One region of the Photobacterium sp. Alg240-V54 genome, then DNA from elsewhere that is predicted to be linked to it. Evidence: predicted binding sites of a transcription regulator. Region 1 holds the regulator's gene; each other region holds the start of a gene.
The links. The regulator CRP, encoded in region 1, controls carbon source genes, mostly activating them, when cyclic AMP is high. The targets are predictions, from matches to a motif close to TGTGANNNNNNTCACA.

Region 2: the regulator CRP is predicted to act here: its motif matches at 1,715-1,730, upstream of nagE (N-acetylglucosamine-specific PTS transporter subunit IIBC).
Region 3: the regulator CRP is predicted to act here: its motif matches at 2,459-2,474, upstream of cdd (cytidine deaminase).

Annotation. Positions count from the first base shown of each region.
Region 1 covers NZ_UNRL01000005.1:195,581-199,750, forward strand. The annotation lists gene G6R09_RS14380 (DUF1338 domain-containing protein) at 1-562, shown strand, start outside; gene G6R09_RS14385 (hypothetical protein) at 628-822, opposite strand; gene crp (cAMP-activated global transcriptional regulator CRP) at 1,005-1,637, opposite strand; gene G6R09_RS14395 (OsmC family protein) at 2,020-2,424, shown strand; gene G6R09_RS14400 (phosphoribulokinase) at 2,485-3,354, opposite strand; gene G6R09_RS14405 (YheU family protein) at 3,499-3,711, opposite strand; gene G6R09_RS14410 (hydrolase) at 3,806-4,170, opposite strand, start outside.
Region 2 covers NZ_UNRL01000002.1:332,447-336,616, forward strand. The annotation lists gene nagA (N-acetylglucosamine-6-phosphate deacetylase) at 1-772, opposite strand, end outside; gene nagB (glucosamine-6-phosphate deaminase) at 792-1,592, opposite strand; gene nagE (N-acetylglucosamine-specific PTS transporter subunit IIBC) at 1,850-3,319, shown strand; gene G6R09_RS07025 (beta-N-acetylhexosaminidase) at 3,496-4,170, shown strand, end outside.
Region 3 covers NZ_UNRL01000004.1:298,209-302,378, forward strand. The annotation lists gene purT (formate-dependent phosphoribosylglycinamide formyltransferase) at 1-277, opposite strand, end outside; gene G6R09_RS13080 (DMT family transporter) at 454-1,329, opposite strand; gene cdd (cytidine deaminase) at 1,462-2,349, opposite strand; gene G6R09_RS13090 (CidB/LrgB family autolysis modulator) at 2,576-3,262, opposite strand; gene G6R09_RS13095 (CidA/LrgA family protein) at 3,259-3,603, opposite strand; gene G6R09_RS13100 (hypothetical protein) at 3,721-4,170, opposite strand, start outside.

The DNA of each region.
Region 1 (4,170 bases):
GTACGCTGAATATTTCATGCATCCTGATCCTCAATTACCCAAAGTCTTTATTAGTGAATTACAGTTAGGCAGTTGTTCGGCAGAGTTACAACTTATGGTGCGTAGTCTGTTAGATCAAGTCGATGATGACTATTTTCGCAACCCTGATTTTGTTTATGGTGGGCGTCCATGGCAATTGGATTTTACAAGCTATCAATTCTTAGCCGCTGAAAGTGAGTATGCTGCTTGGGTTGCAGCGCATGGCTTTGGCGCTAATCATTTTACGGTCAGTATCAATCAACTTGAGCAATTTACCGATTTAGAACAGATTAATCACTTATTACGTCATAACCAGTTTGTGATTAATCAGGCTGGTGGTGAAATTAAAGGTGATGCAACAGTAATGTTAGAGCAATCAGCAACCATGGCGGATGAGGTTGGAGTGAGCTTTAGAGATGGGGTTCATTCCATCCCTGGTGGATTTTACGAATTCGCTAAACGCTACCCACAACCCAATGGTGAATTGTATAGCGGCTTTGTAACGGCGTCGGCGGATAAAATCTTTGAGAGTACCAATAGCTAGCTAGGTGTTGGTGGTGAAAGAGCTGCGATAATAAAACAGCACTTAGGCAAGTGCTGCTTAAGTGATCAGTTATCTAGCGGTGAAGCCCAAACGCCAGATTCATCAGCAGGGCAGCGACGTAATCCCGTTTGTTGCTCAAGGTAGCAGCGGCTATCGCTAAACCCTGTCATTTCAATGGTTGTTGGCTGACCCGTTAACACGCCGGGTACGGTGGTGTAACTGTTAGCTGAAAAGCGTTCAATATCCATATTGACCATCATTGATTGTTAAATCCATTTGTGATCGAAATGTAGCATGAATGAATGCGATTACAAATGAAAATTTAACAGAAATATTAACGTCATCAATGATTGCTTTTCGATGTTGGTAGATAAACGCTAAGATCAAAAAAACCGCAGGTATCAGCTGCGGTTTCATTGAGGATAACGGCGATACTAAATAATTAGCGTGTACCGTAAACCACAATTGTTTTGCCGTGAGCAGAAATAAGATTTTGCTCTTCCAGCATTTTCAATATACGACCCACTGTTTCGCGAGAGCAACCTACGATCTGGCCAATTTCTTGACGGGTGATCTTAATTTGCATGCCATCAGGGTGTGTCATTGCATCCGGTTGTTTTGCCAGATTAAGTAGTGTCTGTGCAATACGACCAGTCACATCAAGGAATGCAAGGTCACCTACTTTTTGGCTTGTCACTTGTAAGCGGCATGCCATTTGAGCAGATAGACGCATTAGAATATCTGGGTTAACTTGAATTAACTGACGGAATTTCTTAAATGAAATTTCTGCAACTTCACAAGGGCTTTTAGCACGAACCCAAGCTGTACGTTCTTGGTCTTCTTCGAACAAGCCGAGTTCACCAATAAAGTCACCCTGGTTTAGGTAAGAAAGGATCATCTCCTTACCTTCTTCATCCTTGATTAATACAGCAACAGAACCCTTCACGATGTAATACAAAGTTTCTGCTTTTTCACCTGCGTGAATTAACGTGCTCTTTGATGGATATTTGTGAATGTGACAATGGGAAAGAAACCACTCTAAAGTTGGATCTGTCTGCGGTTTACCTGGAACCATATTACTAACTTCCTCTGCATGTGTTGCCCAACAATATGTTCTGTGACGATAACTCAACAAAACTTTTTGATGGTAGGGTTATTCACTCAGCTGCTGGGCTGCAAGCTAACTTGAACTTAGTAAGAGTGTATCCTTTTTTTTAGGTTTTTTCTTGATATTGATCTAGCTGATTCACTCATTTATGAGAGATAAGTGTGCACGTGATCACATCGTTGTGAGTTAGTTACCAATAGCATAGTTTGAAGATGGATTTATTGGCTAATTGTGCCTATTTGAATACGCAACGAAATTAATATTAAACACCACAAATAACGTTTACATTGATGGTATTATCAACAAAAATAGGGCTAAAATCTAAATAATATAGCTAAAGGAGATAAAAATGCAGTCACGCGTAAAATGGGTTGAAAATATGACTTTTGTCGGTCAGTCATCATCAGGACATAGTATTGTCCTAGATGGTAATGGTGGTGATAAAGCGCCGAGCCCAATGGAATTAGTGTTAATGGCTGCGGGTGGGTGTAGCTCGGTTGATGTGGTGAGTGGGTTACAGGATCTACAGCAGCAGATTACAGGTTGTGAAGTACAAATTTCAGCAGAACGTCGTGAGCAAGCGCCACGATTGTTTACTGCAGCTAAGTTACATTTTGTGGTGACAGGTCATGATTTAAATGATGACAAAGTGAGTCAAGTAGTTGCTGATTCTCTCGAAAAATATTGTTCAGTATGTTTAATGCTGGGTAAAGGCGTCGAACTTAGTCATAGCTATGAAATTGTTATGGCATAACGCTATTTTCATTAACGGTTGCTGATAACAGCGACCGTTAATTAATACCAAGTTCAACCACTAGGCGATTTTGCCGTTTTCAATTAATTGCTCTAGTAATGGCCGCATAATTAATTCCATCGCAAAACTCATTTTTCCGCCAGGAACAACCAGCGTGTTATGGCGCGACATAAATGACCCTTGGATCATGGAGAGTAAATATGGGAAATCAACGTCTTTCAAACCGCGAAAACGGATCACCACAAAGCTTTCATCTAAACTTGGAATGCCTTTAGCACTGACAGGGTTGGAGGTATCAACGGTAGGCACCCGTTGAAAGTTAATATGAGTACGAGAAAACTGCGGGGTGATGTAATTAAGATAATCATCCATTGAGCGGACAATTGATTCCATTACTGCTTCACGAGAATGACCGCGATCGCGAGTATCTCTAATAATTTTCTGAATCCATTCTAAGTTAACAATGGGTACCATTCCAATGAGTAAATCAACATGCTGAGCGACATTAATATCGCCGTCGACGACACCACCATGTAGACCTTCATAAAATAATACATCAGTATTTTCAGCGAGCTGTTGCCACGGAGTGAACGTACCGGGCATTTGATTATAAGGCACCGCTTCATCAAAGGTGTGTAAGTAACGCCGAAACTTACCGCTGCCATCTTGAGAATATTGTTTGAAAAAGTGAGCTAATTGTTCAAAATCATTAGCTTCTGCGCCGAAATAGCTGATATGACGACCTTGCTCTTTAGCTTTACGAATTTCACAGTCCATTTCTGGACGTGTAAAACGGTGGAAGCTATCACCCTCTAGCCATGCAGCGTTAATGTCCATCATATTAAACATTTTACGAAAGGCTTCAGATGTAGTGGTTGTTCCTGCACCTGATGAACCAGTGACTGCAATAATAGGGTGTTTTACCGACATAATTCACCTTGTTGTGATTACTAGATGTTAAGAATAAAAACAGCACAGCAATGAATGTTACTACAAGTTTACATAAATGTCGGTTTTGAGTGATAAAAGTGCTAGCAAGGGCCGACTTTTATGATGAATAAATAGTGCGGCTTTTTACATTTGGTTGCGAAGTTTAATGTCGACCGATTCATGTAATTCAGAGAAAACAATCACCGCATCACCGGCTTGTAGTTGACGTCGAACATAAGCCACCTTATCGCTAAGGCTGATTTCTACTTCACCGTAATCGGTGCCTTCACGTAAAATAAATTGCTCAATAAGGTTGGTCAGTGTTTCTGGAGCTATGTCTTGCCAAGGAATAATCATTACAGCTTCTTAAATGACTAATAAAACAATAGTCGCAGTATATTCTTAAAATAGACTGAAAAGAAACGGGGTCATTATTGGTTGTGCTCAAGGGTTATGGTTGTAATTGGTGATGAAACCATTCCGGCACTGTGTGTTCAAGCCAAAAGGTCGGTTTTAAAATAGAGCCACTGACAAAACCAACATGGCCGCCTTGTTGATATAAGTTGTAGTCAATATTACTCGGTAAAGGCTGTGAAGGGATCACCGATGCAGTCATGAACGGATCGTCTTTGGCATGAATAATCCGTAGTGGCGTCGTTATATGGCTGAGCTGAGTGAGACCACTGCAACGTTGATAATAATCGTCGGCATCAATAAAACCATGCAACGGTGCAGTAATGTACTGATCAAATTGCCATACCGTATTAATAGCGTCTAATTGCTGATGTGAGATTGGCATTTTATGTTGGTGAAGGG
Region 2 (4,170 bases), on a different contig from region 1:
GTGCCATTCGAATATTGGCATAGTCGACATGGTAGCCATCAGCAATAACACCAGTATATATTTCGCTACTATCATAAATTGCGCCAACAAGACCTGGCTGACGATTTTCGATAGATGTCATGGCATTGAACAAATGGGTTGTGAAGCTAATACCAGCATCAAACCCTTGACGAGCTTGGGTATAGGTTGCATCACTGTGTCCTGCTGAAACGACAATGCCAGCAGCTACCAGTTGTTTAATATGCTCAGCAGTATTCATTTCCGGCGCTAAGGTGACTTTGGTTATAACATCTGCGTTCTCACACAGAAGATTGATCATCTCATCGGTTGCGGGGCGAATAAAGTCTGGGCGATGAATACCTTTTTTCAATACGTTGATGTAAGGGCCTTCAAAGTGAATGCCTAGTGATTGATGTTGGTATTGTTGTTGGTAAGTGCGTTGGGCTTGAATGGCTTGCTTCATGTCTTCATCAGCAGAAGTGATGAGTGTTGGCAGAAAGCTGGTACAACCGAATTTGAGGTTGGTGCGGTGCATGGTATCGATGGTGGCAGGGGTTATGTCGTTGTTGAACATCACGCCACCACAGCCATTGAGTTGTAAATCAATAAAGCCAGGGGTTAGGTTTGCACCTTGTAAATCAATTGTTTCTATATCATTTTTTATGTCGTTTTCAGGAATTACTGCGTGAATATTCACGCCGTCAATAATGACGGCGTGGTTATTCAGCACATCGCTACCTGTGAATACTCGACAGTTTACTAGCGCGTACATGAATTATCCTTTATGAGGATTAGATGTGTGTAATGTTCTCTGCTTCTAACTCTTGGAAGTACTTAACTGTTTTCACTTTAAGTTCTTGAGTTGATGGTTCATCACAGATGATCATTGATTTTGGATGAAGCTGAAGTGCAGAAACTGTCCATAGGTGGTTAACACAACCTTCAACAGCAGCTTGTAGTGCCTGTGCTTTGTTGTGACCTGTGATCAGAATCATTACTTCTTCAGAATCTAATAACGTACCAACACCAATTGTTAATGAGTACTTAGGTACTTGGTTGATGTCGCCGTCAAAGAAACGTGAATTTGCAATACGTGTTTCATGAGTTAGCGTCTTGATACGAGTACGAGAAGCTAATGATGATGCTGGCTCGTTGAATGCGATATGACCATCGTTACCCACACCGCCCATAAACAAGTTAATGCGGCCATAGGTTTTGATTTTATCTTCATAACGTTGGCATTCTGCTTGGTGATCTGTGGTATTACCGTCAAGCAGGTTAATGTTTTGTTCTTGCATATCAACATGGTTGAAGAAGTTGTTATACATGAAGTTACGGTATGACTCTGGATGATCAGCAGCCATGCCAACATATTCATCCATGTTGAAAGTAACAACATGCTTAAAGCTTACTTCACCAGCTTGGTATAGCTCGATAAGACGCTTGTAAGTTGCTAGAGGTGTACCACCAGTCGGTAGACCTAATACAAATGGACGTTCTGCTGTTGGTTGGAACTTATTGATACGATCTGCAATGTAGCGAGCAGACCATAGACCAACATCTTGAGCGTTATTAAGCGGGATTAGTCTCACGTTGACACCTCTTTGAAGATAGTTAAAACAGGAAAAATCTGAGCGGCATAGCGCCTTTGTTTCGAATGATAAAATAAGTTTTATGATCGAGCTAGCAAAATCACTCAGTTCTAACCTCGGTCGGTGATTAAGATCACAAATGATGATGTTTTAATTTGCGGAGCGAAATAAAATTCATAAACTGCAAAGGACAAAAAAGCGATGGCAAAAAAAAGCTATCACTATCGCATCTAAGAAAACCATAGGGGGAACTAAGGGTGAATATTCTTGGATATTTTCAAAAAGTAGGTAAAGCACTAATGGTGCCAGTTGCAGTACTTCCTGCAGCGGCGATTTTAATGGGTATCGGCTATTGGGTTGATCCGTCAGGTTGGGGTGCTAACTCTGCAATTGCAGCATTCTTAATTAAAGCGGGCTCTTCAATTATCGACAACATGTCAGTATTGTTTGCAATTGGTGTTGCATACGGCATGTCTAAAGATAAAGACGGTGCAGCTGCACTGGCAGGTTTTGTAGGTTACACAGTAGTAACTACATTGCTATCGCCAGCAACAGTGGCAATGATTCAAGGTATCGACGCAAGTGCTGTTCCAGTTGCTTTTGCGAAGATTAATAACCAGTTTGTTGGTATCTTGGTTGGTATCGTATCTGCTGAAATCTACAACCGCTTCTCAAATGTTGAATTGCATAAGACATTAGCATTCTTCAGTGGTAAGCGTTTAATTCCAATTCTAACCTCTGTTGCAGGTATTGGTATTGCGGCAGTATTACTGTTCGTATGGCCACTTGTTTACAACGGTTTAGTTAGCTTTGGTGAAAGTATTCAAGGTCTAGGCGCTGCAGGTGCTGGTATCTATGCATTCTTCAACCGTCTATTGATTCCTGTTGGTCTACACCACGCACTGAACTCAGTATTCTGGTTTGACGTTGCAGGTATTAACGACATTCCTAACTTCCTAAGTGGTCAAGGTGTTCCTGGCGTAACAGGTATGTACCAAGCTGGTTTCTACCCTGTAATGATGTTTGGTCTACCAGGTGCAGCGTTAGCGATGTACCACACAGCTAAACTTAAGAATAAAGAGCGTACAGCGTCATTATTAATTGCTGCTGGTTTTGCATCATTCTTCACCGGTGTTACTGAGCCGCTAGAATTCGCATTCATGTTCCTAGCTCCGCCACTGTATGTTATCCACGCAGCATTAGCAGGTATCTCAGTATACATTGCAGCTTCAATGCACTGGATGTCAGGCTTCGGCTTCTCTGCAGGTCTTGTTGACATGGTATTGTCTGCACGTAACCCACTAGCAGTGAACTGGTACATGTTGATTCTTCAAGGTATCGTATTCTTTGGTATCTACTACGGAATCTTCCGCTTTGCGATTGTTAAGTTCAATCTTAAAACGCCTGGCCGTGAAGACGACGAAGAAGAAACATCATCAGCTAAAGGTTCTGCTGAAACGGGTGAACTAGCGAAGCAATACTTAAAAGCGCTTGGTGGTCACGGTAACCTAGAAAACATTGATGCTTGTATTACGCGTCTACGTCTTACTCTAAAAGACAGTAGCCTTGCGAATGAAAAGACATTAAAAGCACTAGGTGCAATGGGTGTGGTTAAATTAGGTACAAATAACCTACAAGTTATCCTTGGCCCTCTAGCTGAAATCGTTGCTGGCGAAATGAAAAAAATTCCAGCATCAGAAGACCTATCAGCAGTAAAACTTCCATAATTACTTAAATTCTTAAGTAATTAAGCGACACACGAAATACCGCAACACTTTTAATTAGACCGGTCCTGATATTTTAGTTGTAAGATATCAAGACCGGCATTTTGAGTACCCAACTTTTGGGCTCTATATAGATTTTCCCTTCATTTTAAAGGGATATCGGGAGAAAGGAATATTTCATGACTATTAAACTTACGGCGTTAGCATCTTTCATTGCACTAGCAGTAACTGGTTGTGCAACACAAGGAAATGATGATGAAAAGGTTGTTAAAAAATTAGCAAATAACCTTGATGTTACTTATGAAATCGTTACTCAGCACGGTGCAGAAGAAGGCCTACAATGTAAGACGCTAGGCGCAGAGTGGGCATCTTGTGATCTAATTAATTTGACGCTGGAAAATAATGGTCCAGCAGTGACAGGTACTGACTGGAAAATTTACTTCAGCAGCATTCGTCAAATCCTTGAAGTACAAAACGACCAATTTAAAGTTACCCACGTAACAGGTGACCTTCATACGCTAGAACCAACTGAAAAGTTTGATGGTTTTGCAGAAGGTGAGAAGGTTGTTATTCCTTACATCGGTGAGTACTGGACGCTATTTGAAAACGATTATATGCCACGTGCATATGTAACGTCTGGCGATGCCGCACCACAAACCATTAAGAGCACAGATACAGCAAATCCTGCTGATTACCTAGTGCCGCTTAAAGGTGATCAATTCAAGCGTGTTAAAGCCGATAATAACGTGCTTGCAACTGCAGCAACACGTTTTGAAAAAAACCAAGATATTAATGTGTTAGCAACAGAAGAAGTGGCAGCAACGATTGTTCCTACGCCATTAAGCACTAAGCTA
Region 3 (4,170 bases), on a different contig from region 1:
CAAGTTCAACCAGAGTATCAGTTGCAATCGCTTCAATCTCAGGCACCACAAAATGGGGTTTTTCTAGTGCAATTATGCGTTTTAGAGCATTACCATCGAGCATATCAATCACATGGCTACGGTGAGCAACCTGCATTGCCGGTGCGTTCTCATAACGATCAACAGCAATGACTTCAAGCCCCAGGCGCTGACACTCAATAGCAACTTCTTTACCTAACTCACCAGAGCCAAGCAGTAATACACGGGTTGCATCAGAACAAGTAGCTGTACCAAACATTGATATTCCTTACGATTAATCATTAAAGGTGAAATCTGAAACCAATAATACCTTATTTTTATGTTTGCGCAATCGTTTGCTTTTTGATCTGGTTAAGACTTGAGCATCGCTCTGAATAAAAAAATGAATAAAAAAATGAATAAAAAAACCGCTTATTATAAGCGGTTTTAAAAAGGTTATTTTTTGCGATTTTCCCAGTGGGTAATAAAGGCGACCGAGAGAATAATTATCGCTGCGCCTAGCCAGAGCCGACCAGGAGGCGCCCAGCCAAACACCAACCAGCCACCTAATACGTTTAGCGGTAATTTGGCATGGTCAAATGGTTGTACAAACGAAGCATCAGCCACGGCATAAGCTTTTGCAATCGCCCATTGTGCTAAACCTGTTAGTAGGCCTGCTAGAATGAGCAGCCACCAGCTAAAGCTCACGGTTGGCATCGTAAAATCAGGGGCAGCTAACAGAAGGTTAAACGGCGTCATTAAAATAAGCAGGTACATCACGATAGTGGTTGGAGATTCATGACTCGATTGCTTTTTCACCATCAAAGAATAAGCCGCCCAGAACAATGCCGCCCCAACAGGCAATAAGGTTGCGATATTAAAATCTTCCGACCATGGCTCAAGAATGATCATCGCACCAGCAAATCCAGCTAGAGTCGCAAACCAGCGTGCTTTACCTACGGTTTCTTTAAGAATTAGCCCAGAACCAATAGTGGCAAATAGCGGTGAAATCATCAGCAACGCAATACCTTGCCAAATAGGTACCGGATAGGCCAAGGCCCATAGCCATAATTGAATGCCAATAACCGCAAAAAACACCCGTAAACAGTGTAACCAAAAGTGATTTGTTCTAAGCGATTGGCGAATACCGAGAGTACGTAGCCACGGCAGCATCGCGATCAGCGCAATGAAATATTGGATCAAAGCAACAGAGGTTGAAGGAACACCCATTTTGATACTAAGGTACTGAGCTAAACTGTTCACGATAGCAAACGCGAGTCCAGCTGTGAGCATCCATGCTGCGCCTTGCAAAGGATTGTGTGTTTGAGACATTGTCATTGGCTTCTAATAATAAGGTGGCAAGATGATACGCTTTTGATGTTTGATAGCCAACATTGTTCAAGTTTAGCTAACAAAAAACCGCCACGAAGGCGGTTTTTAAGTGTTTTTTAAACAATTGTCAGCTTAATAAGCAACATAGGTTAATTGCATATCAGGGTTCAGTGCTTCCAATAATGCTTGAGTACGCGCAAGCTGGCTTATTTTGCTTTCAGCACTTTCGACTAAAGCCGCTTCGACAATTTCAGAAAGCGGGTAGTTAGACATGTTCATATTAATCAATGCAACTTGCAGCGGTGGCAGGCTTGGGTTAAATGCTGCGTTTTCTGCATACATACCTTCAAACACACGACCGTCTTGAGCTTTTAATGCTACGCCACTGAAGTTTTTAGAATATGGCGCATGTGAACGGTTGGCCGCTTTACAAGCAGTAACAACCAATGCTGCATCTTCTTCGATATTAATACCGTTATCAATGTCACTTAATAAGCCATCTTTAATGCCTAAATCAAGTGGGCCAAATGAATCTGGTAAATATTGCTGTAATGTCATTGGTTCACGTTGTGGCAACTGAATGATCATATCGTTAGCTGAAGTTAATTCATTCATAAACTGACGACAGTGACCACATGGGCTGTAATTGATAGTGACATCTTTAATGCCTACTTCGCCCTTGATCCATGCATGGCTAATGGCTGACTGCTCGGCATGAATAGTACAACCCATACTCGCGTTTTCAAATTCCATGTTGGCACCAAAGTATAAGCGACCAGATGTACCACGCACTATCGCGCCAACATAGAAATTAGAAATAGGGACAACAGCATAAGAAGCAGCAATAGGAAGGAGAGCCAAGCGAAGTTCAGTATCAGTCATTTGAGTCGTTGATAATAAAAGTTCGAATTGCTCAGGACTAATTGTGGAATCGAAATCTGAAGCTTCAATAATAGGCTTTAACGCTGACGCCAATTCAGCAGGTAATAAGCTTAATGCTTTTATAACACGTGCGTGCATTGGGTGTTACTCCTTCATTGTTGATGGCAAAACATTCTATGTGAATCATATTCCATTGGAAGTGATCTTGATCACATTGTTGGTTTTGCCATTACACCTATTACATTTGTGAGAGAGGCGTCACACTTGTTATTGCAATCAACAATGCAATATTTCAATAGCTTAGCGAAAATCAATCACATTGATCAATTTGTGCTCAGTTGCAGGGTGATTGCAAGATTTGCGATCAAGCATGACCAAACAAGCGCAATAACAATGGGAACATCACCGGTGCTAATAAAGTTGTCATAATACCGCAAATCACCAACGCTAATGAGCTAAATGCCCCTTCTTGATAGTTTTCTTCCACCGCTTTTGCTGTGCCTAAGGCGTGTGAAACCGTACCAATCGATAAGCCTTTTGCTAAAGGATGCTTAACGCGAAACAGTTTCATGATTGGGTAGCCTAAAACCGCGCCAAATAAGCCGACAATAATGACCATCGCAGAAGTAATTGCTGGAATACCGCCAATTTGTTGAGAAGCCGCCATCGCCAGTGGAGTTGTGATCGATTTCGGTAAAATACTCGCAGCTAGTTGCGCATCAGCACCCATAGAAAATGCAATTGCAGTACCAAATGTCATCGATAATACGCTACCGACAAAACATGAGGTCAAAATTGTTTTCCACTTACTGCGAATTAAACCAATTTGTTGGTATAGCGGAAACGCCAATGCTACAACCGCAGGGCCCAATAAATAGTTAATCACTTCATTTTGGGCAAAATAAGTTTGGTAAGGCACTGCTAGCCACTTCAGCGCGACGATCATCACAATAAGCGTGATTAAAAGGGGGTTAAAAAAAGGGCTTTTTATTTTCATTGCTAGATAGCGTGCAGAATAGAAGCACACTAAGGTTGCCACTAACCAGATCATGAGTCTTTTTCCTTATGGTGTACCGCCAAGCCAATCACTATTAATACTATAATGGTGCTTCCAAGGGTGCTGGCAAAAATGATTGCCGCATTGTTTTCAATTACCCCTAAGTAATTCATTAAACCCACACCCACAGGCACAAATAACAATGCCATGTGTTTAATTAATAAATTACAGGTACTTTCCACCCACTCAGCACGGCAAATGCCAGTGACAAGGCTGAAAAAGAGGATAAATAAACCGATGATACTGCCTGGAACTGGTAATCCAGAATAGTGTTGAATGGCTTGTCCTAAAAAGAAACAAATCATAACGATAGCAAATGAGCGTATATAATTCATGGAGATTACAACTCTAAAATATTTAATTTATCATACAAATAAACATGATGATTGTCACACTAATTTTTTACGATTAATGAACTATATTTGTTTTGGTTTATAAAACAACCATCAATGTTATTGAGTTGTCATAATCCACCAGCCAACCAGTAGTATAAAACTAATTATCACAACTGTTGTAATGATAGTGTATTTTATGTTAATTGCTTGATGTAAAGGTTTTTTTTGCTTTTTATTGTTGATGATTGGCCAAGGAGAAGTGGATTTTAAGGCTGGTGTTTCTCTGCGGACAGCGGTGGTATTTGGTAACGATACGCGAAAGCCATAGCTTGGAATTATATAAATAGGAATGGCCATTTTTCCGTTGCGGAGTAATTTTTTTGACAGTGATAGTAATAAAATATTGAGATCGTATTGGTGATCGCCGCTTTCTTCATAGGCATTGGGGTAGGTAAAGGTATAACGGTATATTGATTCGGTGCTAACCACTTCGCCCGCGAGATAACACAATGAAGCTAAAAAGCGCGATTCGTCATCAGTTAATAGGGTTTGTTGATTATCATGCCA